2 regions of the Mesorhizobium sp. M4A.F.Ca.ET.022.05.2.1 genome follow, and region 1 is predicted to be linked to the other one. Evidence: predicted binding sites of a transcription regulator. Region 1 holds the regulator's gene; the other holds the start of a gene.
The links. Region 1 encodes HrcA, which represses chaperone genes, less so after heat shock. Its sites were predicted from a motif close to GTTAGCACTCNCNNNNNGNGAGTGCTAAC; they were not measured.

Region 1 (10,262 bases):
CGCGCCGTGGCGATCGCCGAGGATGAGGGCGCTGCGGCCGGGTTGGCAGCGCTTTACGTGCTGGGTGACGACAAGCGGCTGGATGACTATCAGCCCTACTGGGCTGCCCGCGCCGGCCTGCTGGCGAGGCTCGGCACGACCGGATTGGCGGCCGAGGCTTACGACCGCGCGATCGGCCTCGAACGGGACCCGGCCGTGCGCCGCTTCCTGCAGGAAAAGCGGGCGAAGCTCACAGCGGGCAGCAACTAGGCCGCGGCGCGATTAGAGCGTCGCCAGCCAACTCCCATCTCTTCCATTTGGGATGGTGCTTTCCGGAAAGGCCTCGGCTTCCTGCTCGATGGGCTCTCTCCAGGACAAGGTTCCGGCCTGCTATGATGGCCTTTTCCCGGCACCTGGTTAAGAGGCCGCTCACCACATCGCGTGGGCGGCATTCAGTTTGTGGATCAGCTCATGATCGCGCAGCCTGGCCCACAGGCGCTCGATATCGGGCCAGGCAGCGGCGACCTTGCCGATCTCGGGATGCCAGGCCACCAGCATGATCAGGTAGATGTCGGCCAGCGATAGCTGCTCGCCCACCAGCCAGTCGCGGCCGGCGAGGGCCTTGTCGAGGATGGCAAAGCCGCGCTCCGTCTCGTTCAGCGCGGCCTGTTTCACCGCCTCCACGCCGTCCGGCGTCACGGTGTAGCGATGGGCATAATAGTAGCGCAGCCCCGCCGGGTAGAGGACCGACGACATGAAGGCCATCCAGCGCAGGAAGTCGGCGCGGCCGGGCGAACCCGCCGCCGGCGCCAGCCCGGCTTCCGGATGGCGCTCGGCGAGCAGGATGCAGATCGCCGCCGACTCGGTGATCGATCGGCCGTCCGGCAAGGTCAGCACCGGCACCTGGTTCAACGGGCTGATGTCGAGGAAGGCCTGGTCGGGCGGGTCCTTCTTCGGCACGTCGATCTGGTCAAACGGCGCGCCGGCCAGGGCAAGCGCCGCCTCGACGACGAAGCCGCCGCTGCCGGGGCGTGTGTAAAGTCTGTACATCAAATCCCTCCCAACCGCCCGCGCGGGGCCGGTGGAGGTTTGCACTGGAAGCGGTGCCGCGCTCAAGCGCGGCGCGGACGCCACACGGGTTTTTTCAGCGGTCCAGCGTCCCGCGACCGTTCATTGAGGAGGCTTACGCCCCCAGCCCGTCGAACAGGATGGTCGACAGGTAGCGTTCGGCGAAGGACGGGATGACGACGACCAGGGTCTTGCCCTTGTTCTCTGGCCGCGAGCCGACGACGATCGCCGCCTGCAGCGCGGCGCCCGACGAGATGCCGACCGGCACGCCTTCGAGGCGGGCGACAAGCCGCGCATTGGCGACGGAATCCTCGTTGGAGACCCTGACAATCTCGTCATAGATCGTGGTGTCGAGGATCTTCGGCGCGAAGCCGGCGCCGATGCCCTGGATCTTGTGCGGGCCGGGCTGGCCGCCGGACAGCACCGGCGAAGCCTCCGGCTCGACGGCGACGACATGCAGCGAGGGCTTGCGCTTCTTCAGCACCTGGCCGACGCCGGTGATGGTGCCGCCGGTGCCGATGCCGGCGACGAAGATGTCGACCTCGCCCTGGGTGTCGTTCCAGATCTCCTCGGCCGTGGTGCGGCGGTGGATCTCGGGGTTGGCCGGATTCTCGAACTGCTGCGGGATGATGGCGTCGGGCAAGGTGGCGGCAAGCTCGTCGGCCTTGGCGATGGCGCCCTTCATGCCCTTGGGACCTTCGGTCAGCACCAGCTCGGCGCCGAGCAGCGCCAGCATCTTGCGCCGCTCGACCGACATCGTCTCCGGCATGGTCAGGATCAGCTTGTAGCCCTTGGCGGCGGCGGCGAAGGCGAGCGCAATGCCGGTGTTGCCGGAGGTCGGCTCGATCAGCGTCGTCCTGCCGGGGGCGATCCTGCCAGAGGCTTCCAGCGCCTCGATCATGGCAACGCCGATACGGTCCTTGACCGAGGCGATCGGGTTGAAGAATTCGAGCTTGGCCAAGAGATTGGCGACGACGCCCTTTTCCTTCGCGAACTTGTCGAGCCGCACCAGGGGGGTGTCGCCGATCGTCTCGGTGATCGAATTGAAGACGCGGCCGCGGCCGGGCACGCGCGCGGAGGTGACGGGCTTGTTCATTGTTTCGCTCCCAGGACAGGCAATTGCATCAGCGACAGAATAGGGCTTTCAGCCGCGCAAGATAGGCTGCCGGTCGAAAATATCCGAGTGGCGCGCGTGCTGAAAACGCTGCCGCCCCGGAAAAGCATTTTCCGGATCGGCTTGTTTCCGGAATGGTTTGGCCGAAACGGAAGCGCGATGAGACGGGTGCTCTATTGCCTGGCCGCGATCGCCGCCGCCGCGCCGACCATGAAGCCGGCGGCCGTGCGGTTCAGCGCCCTCAGCGCGCGCGGCGACTTCAGGAACCAGCGCGCCTTCGCAGCGAGCGCCAGATAGGGCACCAGCACGACCAAGAGGACAATGACGGTGAGCGCGACGAGGATGCCATAGTCGGCCAGCGTGATCGTCTTCAGGTCGACGATGGTCGGCGTGATGGCGAGGTAGAAGATCATCGTCTTCGGATTGCCGAGCGTCACCGTGAGGCCGGCAAGGAAGGAGGCGACGAGCCCGCCCTTGCCCTTTCGCGCCTCGACAGTCTCCGGCGTGATGCCGCTGGTCCAGAAGCGCCAGCCGAGGAAAGCGAGATAGGCGACGCCGGCCCATTTGATGGCGAGAAAAACCATGCCGAAAGTCTGCGCGACGAAGGCAAGACCGAGCATGACGGCGGTGAGATAGGTGAGATCGCCGAGGATCAGGCCAAACGACATCGCCAGCGACGAACGGAAGCCGGAACCCAGCGCCCGCGCCACAAGCGCGGTGACGCCGGGGCCCGGAATGGCAGCGGCGATGCCGAGGGCGGCGCTGTAAGCGACAAATCCGGTGAGCGTCATGGCTTTCGGTCCAGATGAGTGCGCCTTGTCGCATACATCCGAATGGAATTGAATTTCCTGAGGACTGGATTCGATTGCACCAGATCTCGCCGGGTCAACCCGAGGCGGCCCCAACAGGATTCCCCAGGCCGGCTCAATCAGGACCGGCCGTCGCCATAGGTGACGCGCCAGATGGTGCCGTTGCCGTCCTCGGTGAGGATCAGCGCGCCGTCCTTCGCGACAGTGACGCCGACCGGCCGGCCCCAGACATCGTCGTCGGAGATGACGAAGCCGGTGGCGAAATCCTCATACGCGCCGGTCGGCTTGCCATCCTCAAATTTCAGCCGCACCACCTTGTAGCCGGTGCGCACGCCGCGGTTCCAGGAGCCGTGCAGGGCGACGAAGGCATCGCCCTGATACTCGGCCGGGAAGCTCTTTTTGTCATAGAAGGCGATGCTGAGCGGCGCCGAATGCGCCTGCATCAGCACGTCGGGAACAGTGACCTTGCCAGCAAGGTCGGGGCGCGCGCCCTTGTGGCGCGGGTCCTCGTTGGCGCCGATGTAATACCAGGGCCAGCCATAGAAGCCGCCTTGCCTGACCGTCGTCGCATATTCGAATGGCACGTTGTCGCCGAGCCCGTCGCGCTCGTTGACGACGCACCAGAGCGCGCCTGTCTGAGGCTGCACCGTCATGCCGGAGCAGTTGCGCAGGCCGGTGGCGAAGCTGCGCCGGTTCCTGCCGTCCGGATCGAAGGCCAGAACGTCGGCGCGCCCTTCCTCCGATCCCCAGCTCGCGCCGAGCGGTGCCGACGCCGCCCATTGCGCGAGCCCGCCTTCCGGCTCGGCGCCGATGTCCTCGGCGACGTTGGAGCCCGATCCGACCGACAGGTAGAGCGTCTTGCCATCAGGCGAAAAGATGATGTCGCGCGTCCAGTGATGGCTGGAGGGGATGTCCGGGACGATGGTTTCCGGCTTGCCCTGCGCCTTCAGGTCACCGTCGCGGTAAGCGAAGCGCACGACGCTGTTGCTGTTGGCGACATAGACCCATTGCGGCCTGTCGCCCGACGGGTAGAAGGCGATGCCATAGGGCCGGGTCAACCCTTCAGCGAAAATGGCTTGCTGCGCCGGCCTCGCGCCGCCATCGGCGAGGCGATAGACGCGGATCTGGTTGGCCTTGCTGTCGGCGACAAACAGGTCGCCATTGGGTGCCACGCGTACGACGCGTGGATTGTCGATGCCGGAAGCAACGAGTTCGATGGAGAAGCCGGGCGGTAGAAGCGGCTTGACCCCTTCGGGACGATCGCCAACGCCCGGGCCGTTCGATGACGAGCGGGTGCGGTAGGGCGCCGGCAGGTCCTGCGGCTTGATCAGCCGGCGCACTCCCGGACGGTCGGCCTTCCAGTCGCCGAAAGCCTTGCTGCCGGTCAACACCGGCTGGTCCGCAAGCGCTGCGGTGGCGACGAGAATGGCAACTCCCGCAAGACTGGCAAACCGGATCATACCGTCCTCCAGGGTTGGTTTGGCCATGGTCAGTCAAGGCCAGGTACGGGACAAACGGAAAAATCAGACCGGCGTTCCGCAACGAAGGGGGCACAGGTGAACTTAAGGGTGGTAGTGTGGGTGCTCAGCTGCCTTCCGCATAGAAATCATCGTCCAGGCGCCTTTCCAACGCGACCAGATCGGCCGGCAGCGGCAGGCCCATGGCGCGCAATTCCTGCAACTTCTCGCGCAGCTGCTCCTGGATCTCGTGCTGGTCCTCGGGCTGGTTGACCATTTCCTCGAGCAGCAGGCTGATCTGGGCCTTGAGCGATTCCAGCGCCATTTTTCTTCTCCTCCACTGCCTAGGTGTACTGAGATCCGGTCAGGCCGGGTCGAAAATGGTGGTCTCCGAGAACCGGAGCGGAGCGTACTTGAAGTACGTGAGCACCGGAAGCGCGGGAGATCGCCATTTGCAGGCCGGCCTCACACCTAACGCAGCATGCGCGAAATGAGCTGCGCCGTATAGTCGACCATCGGCACGATGCGGGCATAGTTAAGCCGCGTCGGACCGATGACGCCGAGTGCGCCGACGACACGGGCGTCCTTATCGCGATAGGGCGCCACGACTAGCGACGAGCCGGACAGCGAAAACAGCTTGTTTTCCGAGCCGATGAAGATGCGCACGCCGGGCCCTTCCTCGGCGAGGTCGAGCAGTTGCAGCAGCCCGTCCTGCGTCTCCAGATCCTCGAACAGATGGCGCAGCAATTCGATGTCGGCCTGGGCGGTGACGTTTTCGAGCAGGTTGGCGCGGCCGCGCACGATGAGCCGTGCCGGCAGGCCGCTTTCGGCGCCAGCCCAGACCGCCAGGCCCTTTTCGACCAGGTCCTGCGACAGCGTGTCGAGGGCGGCCCTGGTCTCGTCCTTGATGCGGGCGATCTCGACGCGCGCCTCGGCCAGTGTCCGGCCCCGGATATGGGCGTTGAGGAAGTTGGAGGCCTCGTGCAGCTGCGAGACGGTGGTGCCGGCGGGCAGGTCGACGACGCGGTTCTCGACGTCGCCGTTCTGCGACACCAGCACGGCCAGCGCCTTGGTGGGTTCCAGCTGGATGAACTCGATGTGCTTCAGCGCCACCTCGTTCTTGGCGGCGAGCACAAGGCCGGCGCCGCGCGACATGCCCGACAGCATCTGGCTGGCCTCGGTCAGCATATGCTCCAGCGTGGCGCCCGAGCCGGAGGCGCGCACCTGCGCTTCGATGATGCGGCGCTCCTCGTCGGAGAGGTCGCCAAGCTCCATAAAGGCGTCGACGAAGAAGCGCAGGCCGGTCTGCGTCGGCAAACGGCCGGCCGAGATATGCGGGGCATAGATCAGGCCGAGATGCTCGAGATCGCTCATCACGTTGCGGATGGTGGCCGGCGACAGCGAAGAGGGCAGGATGCGCGACAGGCTGCGCGAGCCGACCGGCTCGCCATCCCTGAGATAGGATTCGACGATGCGCCGGAAGATATCGCGCGAGCGCATATCAAGCGACTGGAGCGCGGGCGACTGCGATGCCGGATCGACTGCCTTGGTCATTCGAGCCAAAACCTCCTGCTCAAATATAGACTTAGGCCGTGCCCGCGCAACCCGGTCCATTTTCCTTTGCGCCATGCGCCGCATGCGTCTACAAGCCGCCAACGAATCCTTGAAAACCAAAAGAAAGAAGAAAGAGGCCTTGATGCGCCCCTCCAAACGCCAAGCCGACGAAATGCGCGCCATCTCCTTCGAGCGCGGCGTCTCCAAGCACGCCGAGGGTTCGTGCCTCGTGAAGTTCGGCGACACGCATGTTCTGTGCACGGCAAGCCTGGAGGAAAAAGTGCCGGCCTGGATGCGCAATTCCGGCAAGGGCTGGGTGACGGCCGAGTACGGCATGCTGCCGCGCTCGACCGGCGAGCGCATGCGGCGCGAGGCTTCAACCGGCAAGCAGGGCGGCCGCACGCTGGAAATCCAGCGGCTGATCGGCCGTTCCTTGCGCGCCGTGGTCGACCTGCAGGCGTTGGGCGAGCAGCAGATCACTGTCGACTGCGACGTGATCCAGGCCGATGGCGGCACCCGTACCGCCTCGATCACCGGCGGCTGGGTGGCGCTCCATGACTGCCTGCGCTGGATGGAGGCGCGGCAGATGGCCAGCGTCGCCAAGGTGCTGAAGGACCATGTCGCGGCGATCTCCTGCGGCATCCATGACGGCCAGCCGGTCCTCGACCTCGACTATCTCGAGGATTCCTCGGCCGGCACCGACGCCAATTTCGTCATGACCGGCAAGGGCGGTATCGTCGAGATCCAGGGCACGGCGGAAGGCGAGCCGTTCTCGGAGGAGCAGTTCGCGTCGCTGATGGGCCTCGCCAAGAAAGGCATTTCGCGCTTGGTCAGCCTGCAGCAGATGGCGGTGGCGTAGGTTTCGAATGCCGAGCCTGGGCACCCCCCTCTGGCCTGCCGGCCATCTCCCCCTCAAGGGGCAAGATTGGATATACGGCCGGCCTTCGCCAATTATCGGCGGTGCAAGGGGTGCAGCGGCACGAGAACTGCCAATCTCCCCCCTTGAGGGGGAGATGGCCGGCAGGCCAGAGGGGGGTGCCTCGTGACACCCTCGGCAATTTTGGAATCAGCGCTCTACGTCACCGACTTGCACGCTGCCGAGCAATTCTATGCCGACGTGCTCGGCCTCGACCTGATCGCCAAGGTCGAAGGCCGCCACGTCTTCTTCCGCTGCGGGACGGGCGTGCTGCTGCTGTTCAACGCCGAGGCGACCAAGATCCCGCCGGCACCCGATGCCAGGCTGAAGGTGCCGCCGCATGGCACGGTGGGCGAGGGCCATCTTTGCTTTGCCGCGAGCGCGGAGGAGATTGCCGGTTGGCGCCAGCACCTCGCGGCGAAAGATGTCGCCATCGAAAGCGACTTCGAATGGCCGCAAGGCGGGCGCTCGATCTATTTTCGCGACCCTTCGGGCAATTCGATCGAATTCGCCGAGCCAAGGATCTGGGGCCTCTGATGCATCAGCTCAACGGACACAAAATCGTCGTTGCCAGCCACAATGAAGGCAAGCTGCGCGAGTTCGCCGACCTGATGGCGCCGTTCGGCTTCGAGGCGAAATCGGCCAAGGAATATGGCCTGCCCGAGCCGGACGAAACCGGCACCACCTTCGAGGAGAATGCCTACATCAAGGCACACGCTGCCGCCAAGGCGACCGGCCTGCCGGCGCTGTCCGACGATTCCGGCCTCTGCGTCGACGCGCTCGACGGCGCGCCCGGCGTCTACACCGCCAACTGGGCCGAGACGCCCGACGGCAGCCGCGACTTCGGCATGGCCATGCAGCGCACGGAAGTGGCGATGCAGGAGGTCGGCGCGGCTGAAGCCGCGCAGCGCACGGGCCGTTTCGTCGCCGTCATCTGCCTGGCGTTTCCCGACGGCGAGGCCGAATATTATCGCGGCGAAGCCGAGGGCACGCTGGTGTGGCCGCCGCGCGGCACGCTCGGCTTCGGCTACGATCCGGTGTTCCTGCCCAATGGTTTCGAAAAGACCTTCGGCGAGATGAGCGCCGAGCAAAAGCACGGCTGGAAGCCCGGCCAGCCGACGGCGCTGTCGCACCGCGCCCGCGCCTTCCAGAAATTCGCCAAAGCGCGGCTGGGCTCGGCCTGAGATGCTGCTCGACCGCGGCCCCGGCTTCGGCGTCTATATCCATTGGCCGTTCTGCGCGGCCAAATGCCCCTATTGCGACTTCAACAGCCATGTCCGCCACCAGCCGGTCGACCAGGAACGCTTTGCGCGCGCGTTCGAGGCGGAACTGGCGACGATGCGCGCCCGCACCGGGCCGCGCGAGGTGACCAGCATCTTCCTCGGCGGCGGCACGCCGTCGCTAATGAAGCCGGAAACGGTGGCCGCCGTGCTGGACGCCGTGGCAAGGAACTGGACGGTGCCCAGCGACATCGAGGTGACGCTGGAGGCCAATCCCTCCTCGGTGGAGGCCGAACGCTTCCGCGGCTACCGCGCGGCGGGCGTCAACCGGGTGTCGCTCGGCGTGCAGGCGCTGAACGACAAGGATCTGCGTTTCCTCGGCCGGCTGCACAATGTCGAGGAGGCGCTGCACGCCATCGGTCTCGCCCGCGAGATCTTTCCGCGCCTCTCCTTCGACCTGATCTATGCCCGGCCGGGCCAGACGCCGGAGGGCTGGCAGGCCGAGCTCGAGCAGGCGATCGGCCATGCCGCCGACCATCTTTCGCTCTACCAGCTGACGATCGAGGAAGGCACGCCGTTCCACGCGCTGCACGCGGCGAAGAAGTTCACCATTCCCGACAACGACCATGCCGCCGATCTCTACGCGCTGACGCAGGAGGTGACCGCCGCGCATGGGCTGCCGGCCTACGAGATTTCCAACCATGCCAGGCCTGGCGCGGAAAGCCGGCACAATCTGACCTACTGGCGCTACGGCGAATATGTCGGCGTCGGCCCCGGCGCGCATGGCCGATTCGTTGAGAACGGCCGCCGCACGGTGACGATCGCCGAGAGGATGCCGGAGACCTGGGCCAATCTGGTCGAGGCCAGGGGCCATGGCGTCACCGGCGGCGAGATTTTGACGCGCTCGGAAGAGGCCGACGAGTTCCTGCTGATGGGGCTGAGGCTGGCCGAAGGCATCGACCTGTCGCGCTACGAGGCGTTTTCCGGACGCGGCCTGTCAAGCGCGCGACTGGCGGTGCTGCAGGAAGAAGGGCTTGTCGCGCCGGTCGGCAATTCGCGGCTGCGGGCGACGACGGCCGGGATGATCGTGCTGGATGCCGTGGTGGCGGACCTGGCGCGCTAAGCCCGAAAGTGATACCGGTTTTCGGACAAGATCATGCTTGAGTAATAACCCTTGAAGAACGTCCTCTGCAGCCAGAACCGCTTGCGCAGCCCGACGGCCGAGCAGGTGTTTTCCAAACGCAGGGATATCGAGGTCGAATCCGCCGGCACCAATCACGACGCCGACAATCCGCTGACGCATGAGCTCGTCGCCTGGGCCGACATCATCTTCGTGATGGAAAAGGCGCACCGCGCCAAGCTGCAGAAGAAATTCCGGTCGAGCCTGAAGAAGGCGCGGTTAATCTGCCTCGACATCCCGGACGACTATGAATTCATGGACCCCGAGTTGGTGCAGCTTCTGGAAGCGAAAGTGCCGCGGTATCTCTAAGGGATACCGCCGTCCCCCCCCGCGTTCGAGAGCCGTCCGCGCCCGTCGCAACCGCACTAAGCGTCGTGCTTGTGGCGGTGTTTGGCGCGGTCTTTCTCGGCGAGCGCCTCTCCGGAGCGAACTGGCTTGGCGTTTTCCTTATCGCGGCGGGGGCGGTGCTGGTCGCTTATCGGGGATAGCGGCACGCTTTCGCGGGCGGTTTTGGTTTCGAGACGGCTGATGAAGATATCGAAGCGATTGGGCATCGTCCGGTCAGTGCTCCGTCGTGCTGTCGGTTTCGGCCTTGAGTCTGGTCTTCGGCCGGCGGCGCAAACGCCGCTTCCTGGCTTCGGTTTTACCGGCGGCGCCATCGGCGCTGGCCGGCAGGCTCTTGTCCCTTCGCATGGCGAAACGCTTGCGGCCCGCATAGTAGGGCTCGAAAACGTCCTGAATCTTCAGGCTATCCATCCTGTGCCTCCCCGAGACTCACAGACAAACGAGACTCACCGATAGAATTCGCCGGTCACGGTTTCGTTCCGCAGTATGGCAAAGGCATGGCGGCCACATTACGTCCTCGTCACGTTTTGCAACCGGACATCAGCCGTGCCAAACAGGCTGGATGGAGGGCCCAGGGTGACCAGCGACAAACGCAGCTATGTGATCGGGCAGACCGAGAT
Region 2 (10,262 bases), on a different contig from region 1:
GACTTGAGTTAAGTCTGCTCACGGCCGCCACCGCCGCCGTGAGGGTGAGCGGACCCGCCCCCACGAGCTTTCGACTGTTCCGGTCGATTGGCTCGCGCGGCCGGACTTTGGATTTCCGTAGGCGCAACCCGCAGTCCAGCGTGAGCACGCCAAAATGGCGCCCCTCCGCTTCGTCCAAAGAAGCCAACGTGGCTTCTGAGGTCGTCTTAGAATATTGGACCGGCCGCCGTGAGCGATCGCAACCTCAAACCTTTGCCGGTATGCCGGTTTGGCCGGACCGTCGGCCAGTCGGAGCAGTCCCCTGATAAGGACCCGAGCTGACGCGCGGTCCAACAGCGCCCGAGCCTATGCTTTGTGCATTACCGTTCGGTTGGCCATGTCGTCCAAGACCGCATGAAGAAGGCTTCCAACCTCCTGCGCAGCGAGCTCTGGCGCAATTCCTACATCGGACAATTGAATGAGCATTTTCTTGGCAGCACAGCGCCAGAACGCACTCGCCGCCTCGCCGTTCTTGGTCTCGAGGGCCTGGGCGATACTTTCGACCAATATACGTCGCCGATGCAGCGGAAATACGCAAATGTTTGATTCATGCATCAATCACCTCACAGATTCAGTTCCACAAAGAAAAACACCGGCGTCTTCAAAAGAGCCCCGCTAGCGCGGTGACGGTTCGCGGCGACATGACGAGTTCCACTTCCCCATCGACAAGCTATTGGGAGATGAGCCGCCGGACCGCATATCCGGGACCGCACATAAGGTGAACCACCATTGCTCATCCGGCTGCATTTTCCTGGGCCGTTCGACGAGGCGTTCCAGCCGAATTGACGTCCAATGACTTGATCTCTGAAAGGGCAGGGCGGTACGAATCACCCGATTGTTCCGCTGCTTACATTCCTGCGAGCTTGTGTATGAACGATTAAAGCGTGCCCGAGCCGTTCTTGGTGGCCGCCGCAGAAGGGAATCATGTCATCCGCTGCCTATCGTAGGCGGCGCGACTTCTAGCATGACTGCACTGCCCCGACAGGGCTTTGCAATCGCGCGTTTCGAAGCCTATGCTTTGGCATCGGCCGGCATTTACTTCGGTGCAGCCGACAGTAAGACGTACGCGCTCTTGCCCCGTTGGAAGAGAGCCTTGCCCGATCCCTCTTTCGCGACCAGGTGCTGAAGCCCTCACCCCGCAGGACTTCGCGCTTTTGCGACCATCGCTGCATCACGTCGAACCGGGCATCAAGGACCAGTTGGAGGTCGCGCATCAGCCGATCAAGAACGTATATTTTCCCGAGAGGGGCATCGCGTCGGTGGTCGCCACCATGACCGGCGGGCGGCAAGGTGAAGTCGGCATTGTCGGCTATGACGGGATGAAAGGAATTGCCGTCATTCTCGGAAAGGAAAGCACTACCTGGCGCCTGCCGGTTGAAAACCTTCGCCCTGCGATTAGCCCGTCGCTTCGCACCTCAGTGCTGGATTATGCCCACGCGTTCCTCGTCCAATCATGCCGGACGGCACTGGTCAATGGCCACTCCAAGATCGAAGAACGGCTGGCCCGCTGGCAGCTGATGGTCCACGACCGTGCGGAAGGAGATAAGATCCTCCCGACGCATGAATTTCTGGCGACCATGCTCGCGCCCACCGCCCGGGGTCACCACGGCCCTGCAAATGCTTGAGTATCGAGGACTGGTGCACGCCAAGCGCGGCGAGATCACGATCATCGACCGTGCCGGATTGATAAAGCTCACACATGGCGCTTATGACAAGGAGGAGCAGCGTTATTTCGGCCTGGCCGCTGCCTGAAGCATGTCGGTTGAAACGGGTTCAGCCGACGTCTCCTTGCCCCTCACCAGGTCGCCCAAAAGCATCAGCGGTTTTGAACGAATCGCAGCTATTGTCCGCAATCGGACATAGGCTTGAAGGCGGTCGAATTCGTGCCATAAGTCGGGTTGGTCAGGGTTCAGGGAGGAATTCGTCATGACCAATTCGTTTCACACCGTCACCGTCGAAAAAGCCGCAGAAGCCTATGTCCTTTCCAGGGGAAGGGTCCGCTTTCTCTCCATGGCGCAGGCGATCCGCGCCATCCGAACACTAATGCCGGCATGCAAGGCCACCGACCGCGAGTTGGAGGAACTGTTGGCGGCCGCTTCCTTCGTTCATGGCGTGCCCGTCGCCTTCGACACAAAAACAGCCGATGGTGTAGAACCACGGCTGCATTCCTAAGAGGGCATGCCGCGCCATGCAGACTGTCAGAGGGCATTCGTCAGATGGTAGTCCGCTAACTTAACTGCAGAGTCTAAAGGACGTGTTCCAGCATTGCGAACTCACCGATCGCTTTGTTGCCAAAGCTGCCAGCAAGCGATCGCCTCATCCAGCCGTTTGCACCATCTCATCACAGACATCATCGCGATGCTACCTGTCCAGCATATGTCCAGCATTTCGCAAGGCGGCCAGAAGGAGCCTCGCATAGCCTGTGACATCGATCTGGGCCTGCATCGAAAGGGGCATGCTGGTCCAGTTCTCCAACGGTGCAATGAAAGGTGAGAAGGTGCCATTGACTAGGCAACAACAGCTAACAAGGCCCTCTCGGTCCAATGCCACCACACCGATCTTGTCGCCTGGATATCCAATGGCTGCGACTCGCTGGACCTCCAGGTCACCGTCCACCCGCACGTCAAAAAGAAGGCTACCACGGCTCCTCGTGGCTATCTCAGCCGCCTTCTCATCAAAGCTTGAAGAGAGCAAGCGGACGCTTTCCACCGCCATCTGGAAAATCACCAAATCCAGTTCATTCACGGCCATATGGGCATTTCCGCGCAACGGGTGGTGATTGCAATGACACATACTGCTTGTTCACAGATGTCGGTCACGAACGATCATTCGTCGGGTTCCGGTTCCGACCAACGGTGTCGCCACCTGATCGTGCTGCGGTTCGAACCTTCCGAACGCGAGCCGAGCGCGCTATGAGGTTGGAGTCTAGGTCTCGGACCCTGCCTCGCGGCCTTCTCATCTTTGGCAGACCCGTTGCAACGCCGCCGCGATGGCGCAAACGCCAGATGACGCTGATCCATCGCTTGATCGTGAACTGAGCTTCTGAACACCATTGGGACAGCAGGGTGGAAGGGCTTGACCAACGCTGCCCCCGTTTTCCAAGAGGACCCGTCCTCGATTGAATCTTTCGAGCCCCGTGCGGCGCGCAGCCAAATGATGACGATCTGGACTCAGCTCGCAGACCGCAAGGCAAAGAGGGAACCTTCCAGGCAGCCAAGCTGCTCGACGCAAAGAGCGGCCTTTGGAGTTCCCAAGAATCGACCCTTCCATAGTTGCGACAGGCAACCACTGCACGAGTGTGGGAGAGCGAATCGCAAGCATTGCGTGAGGTCCTGCGCGTTTTCCCCTCTTTGCTATTTGGCACATCGTTTGCGCCGAAGTGGGCGCAGCGTTCGACCGGAGCACTGCATGGGAGAGGGAGGAGCCCCACCCCGATCCGGTCAAGGAGAGAGACGGTGTTGGTTCCAAGAGTTCCCCGCGCGATCGCAGCGCCCCGCAAGCGCCATTTTGCCCGGACCTACGTGCAGGTACTTGCCGCCATAATCCTGGGTGCCGCAATCGGCTATTTCCATTTGGAGACCGGCCACAGCCTGAAGCCGCTCGGCGATGCCTTCGTCGATGTCGTCAAGATAATCACCGTACCTGTCATCTTCCTGACAATGGCGACCGGCATTGCCGGCATGAGCGATCTGCAGAAGGTCGGCCGAGTTGCCGCCAAGGCGATGGTCTATTTTCTCACCTTTTCGACGCTCGCTTTTGTTGTCGGGCTGATTGTCGCGAATATCGTTCAGCCTGGCGCCGGCCTCAACATCGATCCGGCCTCGCTCGATGTCCAAGCCGTTAAGGGCTATGTGGCCACGGCTCACGAGCAGTCCGTGACCAGCTTCCTGATGAACATCATCCCGTCAACGATTGCCAATGCCTTCGCGGAAGGCGACATCCTGCAAGTCTTGTTCCTCTCGGTCCTGTTCGGCGCGGTCTGCCGCTACAACGGCCGCTCGCTCTTCTCTCTCGTCCGATACATCAAGGACGAGCTGCTGCTCGCAATGTCCTCCTCAGAGGCCGCGCTGGCCTCGCTCATGGAGAAGATGGAAAGGGCCGGCGCCACGCATTCGGTCGTGGGTCTCATTCCATTCAATCTGGACGGCACGAATATGATGCTCGCCGCCCTTTTCATCGCCCAAGCGACGAAAACTGATCTCCCGATCGGCTGCCGGATCCTCATGCTGTTTGTCGCATTGTTCCCTTCGAACGGAACAACCCGCATTACCGGTGCAGGCCTCGTCACAATGGCTGCAACGCTCTTTCTTGTTCCGGCCGCACCGGTCACCTCCGTGGGGCTTATTCTTGGCGTCGATCAGCTTATGTCCGAATGCCACGCGCTGACGGTTTTTCTCCGCAGCGTAGCGGCAACGCTGGCTGTCACCCGGTCCGGGGCGAGCGGGATAAACGACGATTCGGGGAGCGCCTCACTAGCGGACCGTTCAGCGCTCCGGCGGTGGACGGTCAAGTCGCCCGGCGTGGTGAACACAATTCCCCGTGCGAACGACGCTCAGCTATTGGGGTGGACCCGATGGCGCAAAGCCGTATTTGAGAAACCGCCAGATCGCACCGGCACCTGTGCGCCTGTAGCAACTGCGGGGCACGATCAAAACTGACCCATTTTACACCAAAAAGGCGGCCGTTGCTGCCACGCCGTCCATGGATTGGAGACTCATGTCTAAGCCGACTGCCATCACTGTCGCAGCTCTTCTTTTACTCCTCGCCTTGCTGGCGAGCCAATATAGCGCGAACCTGCACCGGCAGGCGTGGTCGACCGACAGGCAAAAGTGGAGCGGCGCATTCGACAACGATCTCCTTCGCCAATCGCCGGCAACCCGCAAGGCGATGCCGTTCTGGTCATATTCAATGACTACCACAACTGTCCGCATTGCAGACTGGCTGATATCAACTACCAAAAAGCCTTCAAGCATGAACCCAATCTGAAGCTTGTGATCAAACAGTTCCCGGTCCTGGGACCGGATTCCCAATTCCCAGCCTTCGCCGCACTCGCCTCGAGAAAACAGGGAAAGTTCGACGAATTCCACCGCGCCCTTATGATTTCCCCCAGTTGAAGGGTCACTCTCAAGATCGCAGCGCGTGTAGGCCTTGACGTTGAGCAGCTCAAGCGGGAATGCAAGATCCGGCCATCGCAGATGAAATGCGCGGTCCGCGCACTCGCGAAAGGTCTGCACTTAGACGGTACGCCCGCGTTGGTGGTCGGCGATATAGTGGTCGCCGACCTTGTGGACATGGCCAGCTTGCAACGCTTGCATCGCCGATGCGCGCTCAAAGCGTGCTGGCTCTCGTGCGGGGCAGCATCTGTAGACCGGCCACGCTGTTGTTGCCGGAGCGTGCCGTTTGTGGCAGCTGGCTTTGCTGTCGCTCCTCGTAATCTTGTTGCGGTCATCCAGCTGCCGTGGGCGCCAACAACAATCCTGAGCGCCCGCGCCTGAAGTCGCTGGCCGGGTGCTCGTGAACCGAGCCCGCTTTTCTTCGGCAAGCTCAGGCGGTCTTGGCCCTGCGGCATCGCCCCCTGGCGCGGGGCAGCCTTCGGCTGCTGACGGTCGCCGGCCTGTCGGCCGGCGTCTTTCTATTGTGGCCTTCCCCCTGGCGCAGGGTGGGCAGCACTCCCTTCTAGGCCCGCCGCGGCGTCCCGCAACCCTTCGCTTGTCGCTTTCGGGTCCTCCACTCCGTTCCGGTCCTGCTGATGCAGTCCGCCTCCGACGGCGGGCCTTTCCGGTCGCTTTTGCCGCCCACCCCGCTTCCGGGGAGGGCGCGCGATTGTAGAGCGGAGGACATCACGATGCGTGCAAACAACAAACGTTGCGGCAGCCGACAGGCTGGCGCAGACAGTGGCGGGCGCACCGGCGCCAGCCTTTATCAGGAAATCACCGACCGCATCATTGCCGAACTGGAGCGCGGCACCGTGCCATGGGTCAAGCCGTGGGGCAGGGCAAGGACAGGCCTCGGCCTGCCGCGGAATGCGGCCACCCAGCGCCGATATTCCGGCATCAATATCCTGATCCTGTGGGGCGCGGTCATCGAGCGCGGTTTCCCCAGCCAGAACTGGCTCACCTTCCGGCAGGCGCTTTCGCTTGGCGGCAATGTCAGGAAGGGCGAGCACGGCACCACCATCGTTCACGCTGACCGCTTTGTTCCCAAGAACGAAAAGCAACGCGCCGACACCGATGGCGACGAACCGCAGGCGGTGCCCTTCCTGAAGCGCTTCACCGTCTTCGATGTCGCGCAGTGCGATAATCTGCCCGAACATCTTTACGCCGCCGGCGAGCCTCTGCCTGAGCGCGAGATGGTCCCGCAGGCCGAGGCGCTCATTCATGCAACCGGCGCTGATTTTCGCATCGGCGGCGAGCGCGCCTTCTACATGCCCGGCAGCGACACCATACAGGTGCCGCCGCAGCCGGCTTTCTTCCACCAGATCGACTATTACCGGACCTGCTTTCACGAGCTTGGACACTGGACCGGCCACCCGAGGCGACTCGCGCGCGACCTGTCCGGCTCCTTCGGGTCCAACACCTATGCGCGCGAGGAACTGGTCGCCGAAATCGCATCAGCCTTCATCTGCAGCAGTCTCGGCATCGAGCCGAGCGTGCGCCATGCCGACTACATCGGCTCATGGCTGACGGTTTTGCGCGAGGACAACCGCGCCATCTTCCGCGCCGCAAGCCATGCCTCGAAAGCCGCCGATTTCCTGCTTGGCCGCAATGTCGATGTCGAAGGCGAGGCACATGCCGAAACCGCCTATGGGAGCGCGCAATCCTCACACGCGACCGCCTTGCGCCTCTGATGACGCAAAGCCGCGCGCAACCAACTCGACAGTTCTTTTGAGGTTGCCCTAACGCCGATGGCCGGCGTTGGCGTCGATCGTTCATCGGACCGAGGTTCGCAAAAAAAGAGGGCGGCATTGATGCCGCCCTCTCGTTGCGAAAGCTGCCAGAGCTGGATTAGAAATCCATGCCGCCCATGCCGCCCATGCCGCCGCCGCCCATGCCGCCAGGCATGCCGCCGCCAGCCGACTCCTTCTTCGGAGCCTCCGCGATCATGGCTTCGGTGGTGACCAGCAGGCCGGCGACCGAGGCCGCGTCCTGAAGAGCCGTACGGACAACCTTGACCGGATCGACGATACCCATGGCGATCATGTCGCCATACTCGCCGGTCTGGGCGTTGTAGCCGAAGGTCGCGCCCTTGTTCTCAAGGATCTTGCCGGCAACGATCGATGCTTCCGCACCGGCGTTGGCCGCGATCTGGCGGGCCGGAGCCTGAAGCGCACGACGCACGATGTTGATGCCGGCGGCCTGGTCGGCATTGACGCCGGTGGCCTTGATGTTGGCCGAAGCGCGCAGCAGCGCGACGCCACCACCAGCAACGATGCCTTCTTCGACGGCCGCGCGGGTCGCGTTGAGGGCGTCATCGACGCGGTCCTTCTTTTCCTTGACTTCGACTTCCGTCGCACCGCCGACGCGGATCACCGCAACGCCGCCGGCGAGCTTCGCCAGACGTTCCTGCAGCTTCTCCTTGTCGTAGTCCGAGGTGGTCTCCTCGATCTGCTGCTTGATCTGGGCGACGCGGCCCTGGATCTCGGCCTTCTTGCCGGCGCCGTCGACGATGGTGGTGTTCTCCTTGGAGATCGACACCTTCTTGGCGCGGCCGAGCATGTTGAGGCCGACGTTCTCGAGCTTGATGCCGAGGTCTTCCGAGATGACCTGGCCACCGGTGAGGATGGCGATGTCTTCCAGCATGGCCTTGCGGCGGTCACCGAAGCCCGGAGCCTTGACGGCGGCGATCTTCAGGCCACCGCGCAGCTTGTTGACGACCAGCGTGGCCAGCGCCTCGCCTTCGACGTCTTCCGAGATGATGAGCAGCGGCTTCGAGGTCTGCACGACAGCCTCGAGCACCGGCAGCATGGCCTGCAGGTTGGACAGCTTCTTCTCGTGGAGGAGAATGTAGGCGTCTTCCAGATCGGCGACCATCTTGTCGGCGTTGGTGACGAAGTAGGGCGACAGGTAGCCGCGGTCGAACTGCATGCCTTCGACGACTTCCAGCTCGGTCTCGGCGGTCTTGGCTTCCTCGACGGTGATGACGCCTTCGTTGCCGACCTTCTGCATCGCTTCCGCGATCATGGCGCCGACCGACTCGTCGCCATTGGCCGAGATCGTGCCGACCTGAGCGACTTCCTCGGAGGTCTTGATCTTCTTGGCGGCCTTGCCGAGAGCGACGACGACTTCGGTCACGGCGAGGTCGATGCCGCGCTTCAGGTCCATCGGGTTCATGCCTGCGGCAACCGCCTTGTGGCCTTCCTGGACGATCGCCTGGGCGAGAACGGTCGCGGTCGTGGTGCCGTCGCCGGCGATGTCGTTGGTCTTCGAAGCGACTTCGCGGACCATCTGCGCGCCCATGTTCTCGAACTTGTCCTCAAGTTCGATCTCCTTGGCGACGGTGACGCCGTCCTTGGTGATGCGCGGGGCGCCGAACGACTTGTCGATGACGACGTTGCGGCCCTTGGGGCCCAGCGTCACCTTCACCGCGTCGGCAAGGATGTTGACGCCGCGCAGCATGCGCTCGCGGGCATCACGGGAGAATTTTACGTCTTTTGCAGCCATTGTAAGCTCCTGGCAGGGGTTCGGGGCGAACCCGCAGATTCAAGATTCAGTTGACGGTGAGGCCGATGTTCAGCCGATGATGCCCATGATGTCGGATTCCTTCATGATCAGAAGGTCTTCGCCATTGAGCTTGACTTCGGTGCCGGACCACTTGCCGAACAGGATGCGGTCGCCGGCCTTGACGTCGAGCGGCACGAGCTTGCCGGCTTCGTCGCGAGCGCCGGAGCCGACGGCGATGATCTCGCCCTCCTGCGGCTTCTCCTTCGCCGTATCCGGGATGATGATCCCGCCGGCGGTCTTGGATTCGGATTCGACCCGGCGAACGACCACGCGGTCATGAAGCGGGCGGAACTTGGACTTTGCCATAAGTGTCTTCCTCGATGAGAACGGTGAGAACTGTTCCTCCATCCGGCGAGGCCGGATATGAGTTAGCACTCACGCAAGGCGAGTGCTAACGTGGCGCTGAGATAGGCCGGAGGGTTTCGAGAGTCAAGGCGCGCGCAAGGAACGAACCGCGCGAAATTTTTCCCGGCCTGGATTCGCATCAGGAACGCGGTCTTTCGCTGATGGGATCGCGAAGGAATTTCATAGGTGCCCCTTAGCGCCTTGGCGAGCGCAGCACCAGCAGCGGGCAACGTTCGGCGAGCCCGTAGGTGCCGGTCGGAACGACGCCGACATTGTCGAAGAACGCATGCGCCTCGCCAATCACCGCGTCAGCCGGGGCGAAGCTGTAGATAGCCGAAGAGTTGCGGTAGACGTCGATGGTGCCGATGACCGGCAGGTCCCATCCGGTGCGCGCCGAAAGCTCCACGCGATCGGGGAAAATCGCTTCAAATTGTTCGAAGATTCTCGTCACCGGTATGATGTAGTCGGGCACGCCGCTGATTGCGGTCATGGCCACGCGCCATTTGAGCTCGTGGAAGGTCGAGACGCCACCGCCCAGCGCCAGGGCGCGGACATCCTTCGGGTCGTCCGGGGTTTCGGGAGAGGCGTAAAGCCTTATGCCGGCGCGGCCGTCGGCCTTGAGCACGCTCGCGATCGCCAAAAAAAGCGCCCGTCTTGCTTCGGCGTCGCCGATCGCCGAGAGACATCCATCGCCGATCAGCGCGTCGATGCTCGCACCGGGAAACGGCAGGTCGAACCAGTCGCCTCGCACCGCCTTGCGCATATCGGTGTCGCCCGGCCAGATGCCGGCGATCATGTCGGCGGACTCGTCGACCGCAATCATTGTGGCGCCAAGTCCGGCGAGCTCCGGTGTCACGCCGAGCATGACGACGTGCGATTGCGCAAGCTCGAGCTCGCGTTCATAGGCCTCGACCACCTGAGCCGGCGGCCGCAACGGCGAGCCGAGCAACTGCCAGTGTTTGCGAATTGCATTCCAGTGCTCTGTCATGCAAACCCTGGGTTGGTTAGCGCATTGTATTCGATCGAATAATCGAGGACGCTCGAGAAGCCAATGGGGCGCATGGCACGCATCGCGGTCATCACGCATGAGTTCGACCGGTTTCAGAGCCGGCGTGGGCTGCTGCTACGCCGTGATAGCCCGTATATGCTCTTCGACCT

Region 2: the regulator HrcA is predicted to act here: its motif matches at 9,127-9,155, upstream of groES (co-chaperone GroES).

Annotation. Positions count from the first base shown of each region.
Region 1 is NZ_RZOJ01000160.1:167-10,428, reverse strand. It holds gene EN745_RS18290 (RNA polymerase sigma factor) at 1-249, shown strand, start outside; gene EN745_RS18285 (glutathione S-transferase family protein) at 409-1,029, opposite strand; gene cysK (cysteine synthase A) at 1,163-2,143, opposite strand; gene EN745_RS18275 (LysE family translocator) at 2,335-2,952, opposite strand; gene EN745_RS18270 (sorbosone dehydrogenase family protein) at 3,090-4,430, opposite strand; gene EN745_RS18265 (hypothetical protein) at 4,555-4,752, opposite strand; gene hrcA (heat-inducible transcriptional repressor HrcA) at 4,899-5,981, opposite strand; gene rph (ribonuclease PH) at 6,124-6,840, shown strand; gene EN745_RS18245 (VOC family protein) at 7,024-7,434, shown strand; gene rdgB (RdgB/HAM1 family non-canonical purine NTP pyrophosphatase) at 7,434-8,081, shown strand; gene hemW (radical SAM family heme chaperone HemW) at 8,083-9,240, shown strand; gene EN745_RS18230 (low molecular weight protein tyrosine phosphatase family protein) at 9,292-9,606, shown strand; partial or broken gene EN745_RS18225 (EamA family transporter) at 9,645-9,785, shown strand; gene EN745_RS18220 (hypothetical protein) at 9,859-10,053, opposite strand; partial or broken gene EN745_RS18215 (SAM-dependent methyltransferase) at 10,219-10,262, shown strand, end outside.
Region 2 is NZ_RZOJ01000032.1:264-10,525, reverse strand. It holds gene EN745_RS36840 (DUF6074 family protein) at 346-594, opposite strand; gene EN745_RS06210 (hypothetical protein) at 1,194-1,664, shown strand; gene EN745_RS37445 (hypothetical protein) at 1,657-1,791, shown strand; gene EN745_RS06205 (hypothetical protein) at 1,966-2,211, shown strand; gene EN745_RS06200 (hypothetical protein) at 2,401-2,790, opposite strand; gene EN745_RS06195 (cation:dicarboxylase symporter family transporter) at 3,498-4,697, shown strand; gene EN745_RS36835 (hypothetical protein) at 4,704-5,273, opposite strand; gene EN745_RS06185 (zincin-like metallopeptidase domain-containing protein) at 5,885-6,886, shown strand; gene groL (chaperonin GroEL) at 7,044-8,699, opposite strand; gene groES (co-chaperone GroES) at 8,769-9,065, opposite strand; gene EN745_RS06170 (class I SAM-dependent methyltransferase) at 9,298-10,092, opposite strand; partial or broken gene EN745_RS06165 (hypothetical protein) at 10,165-10,262, shown strand, end outside.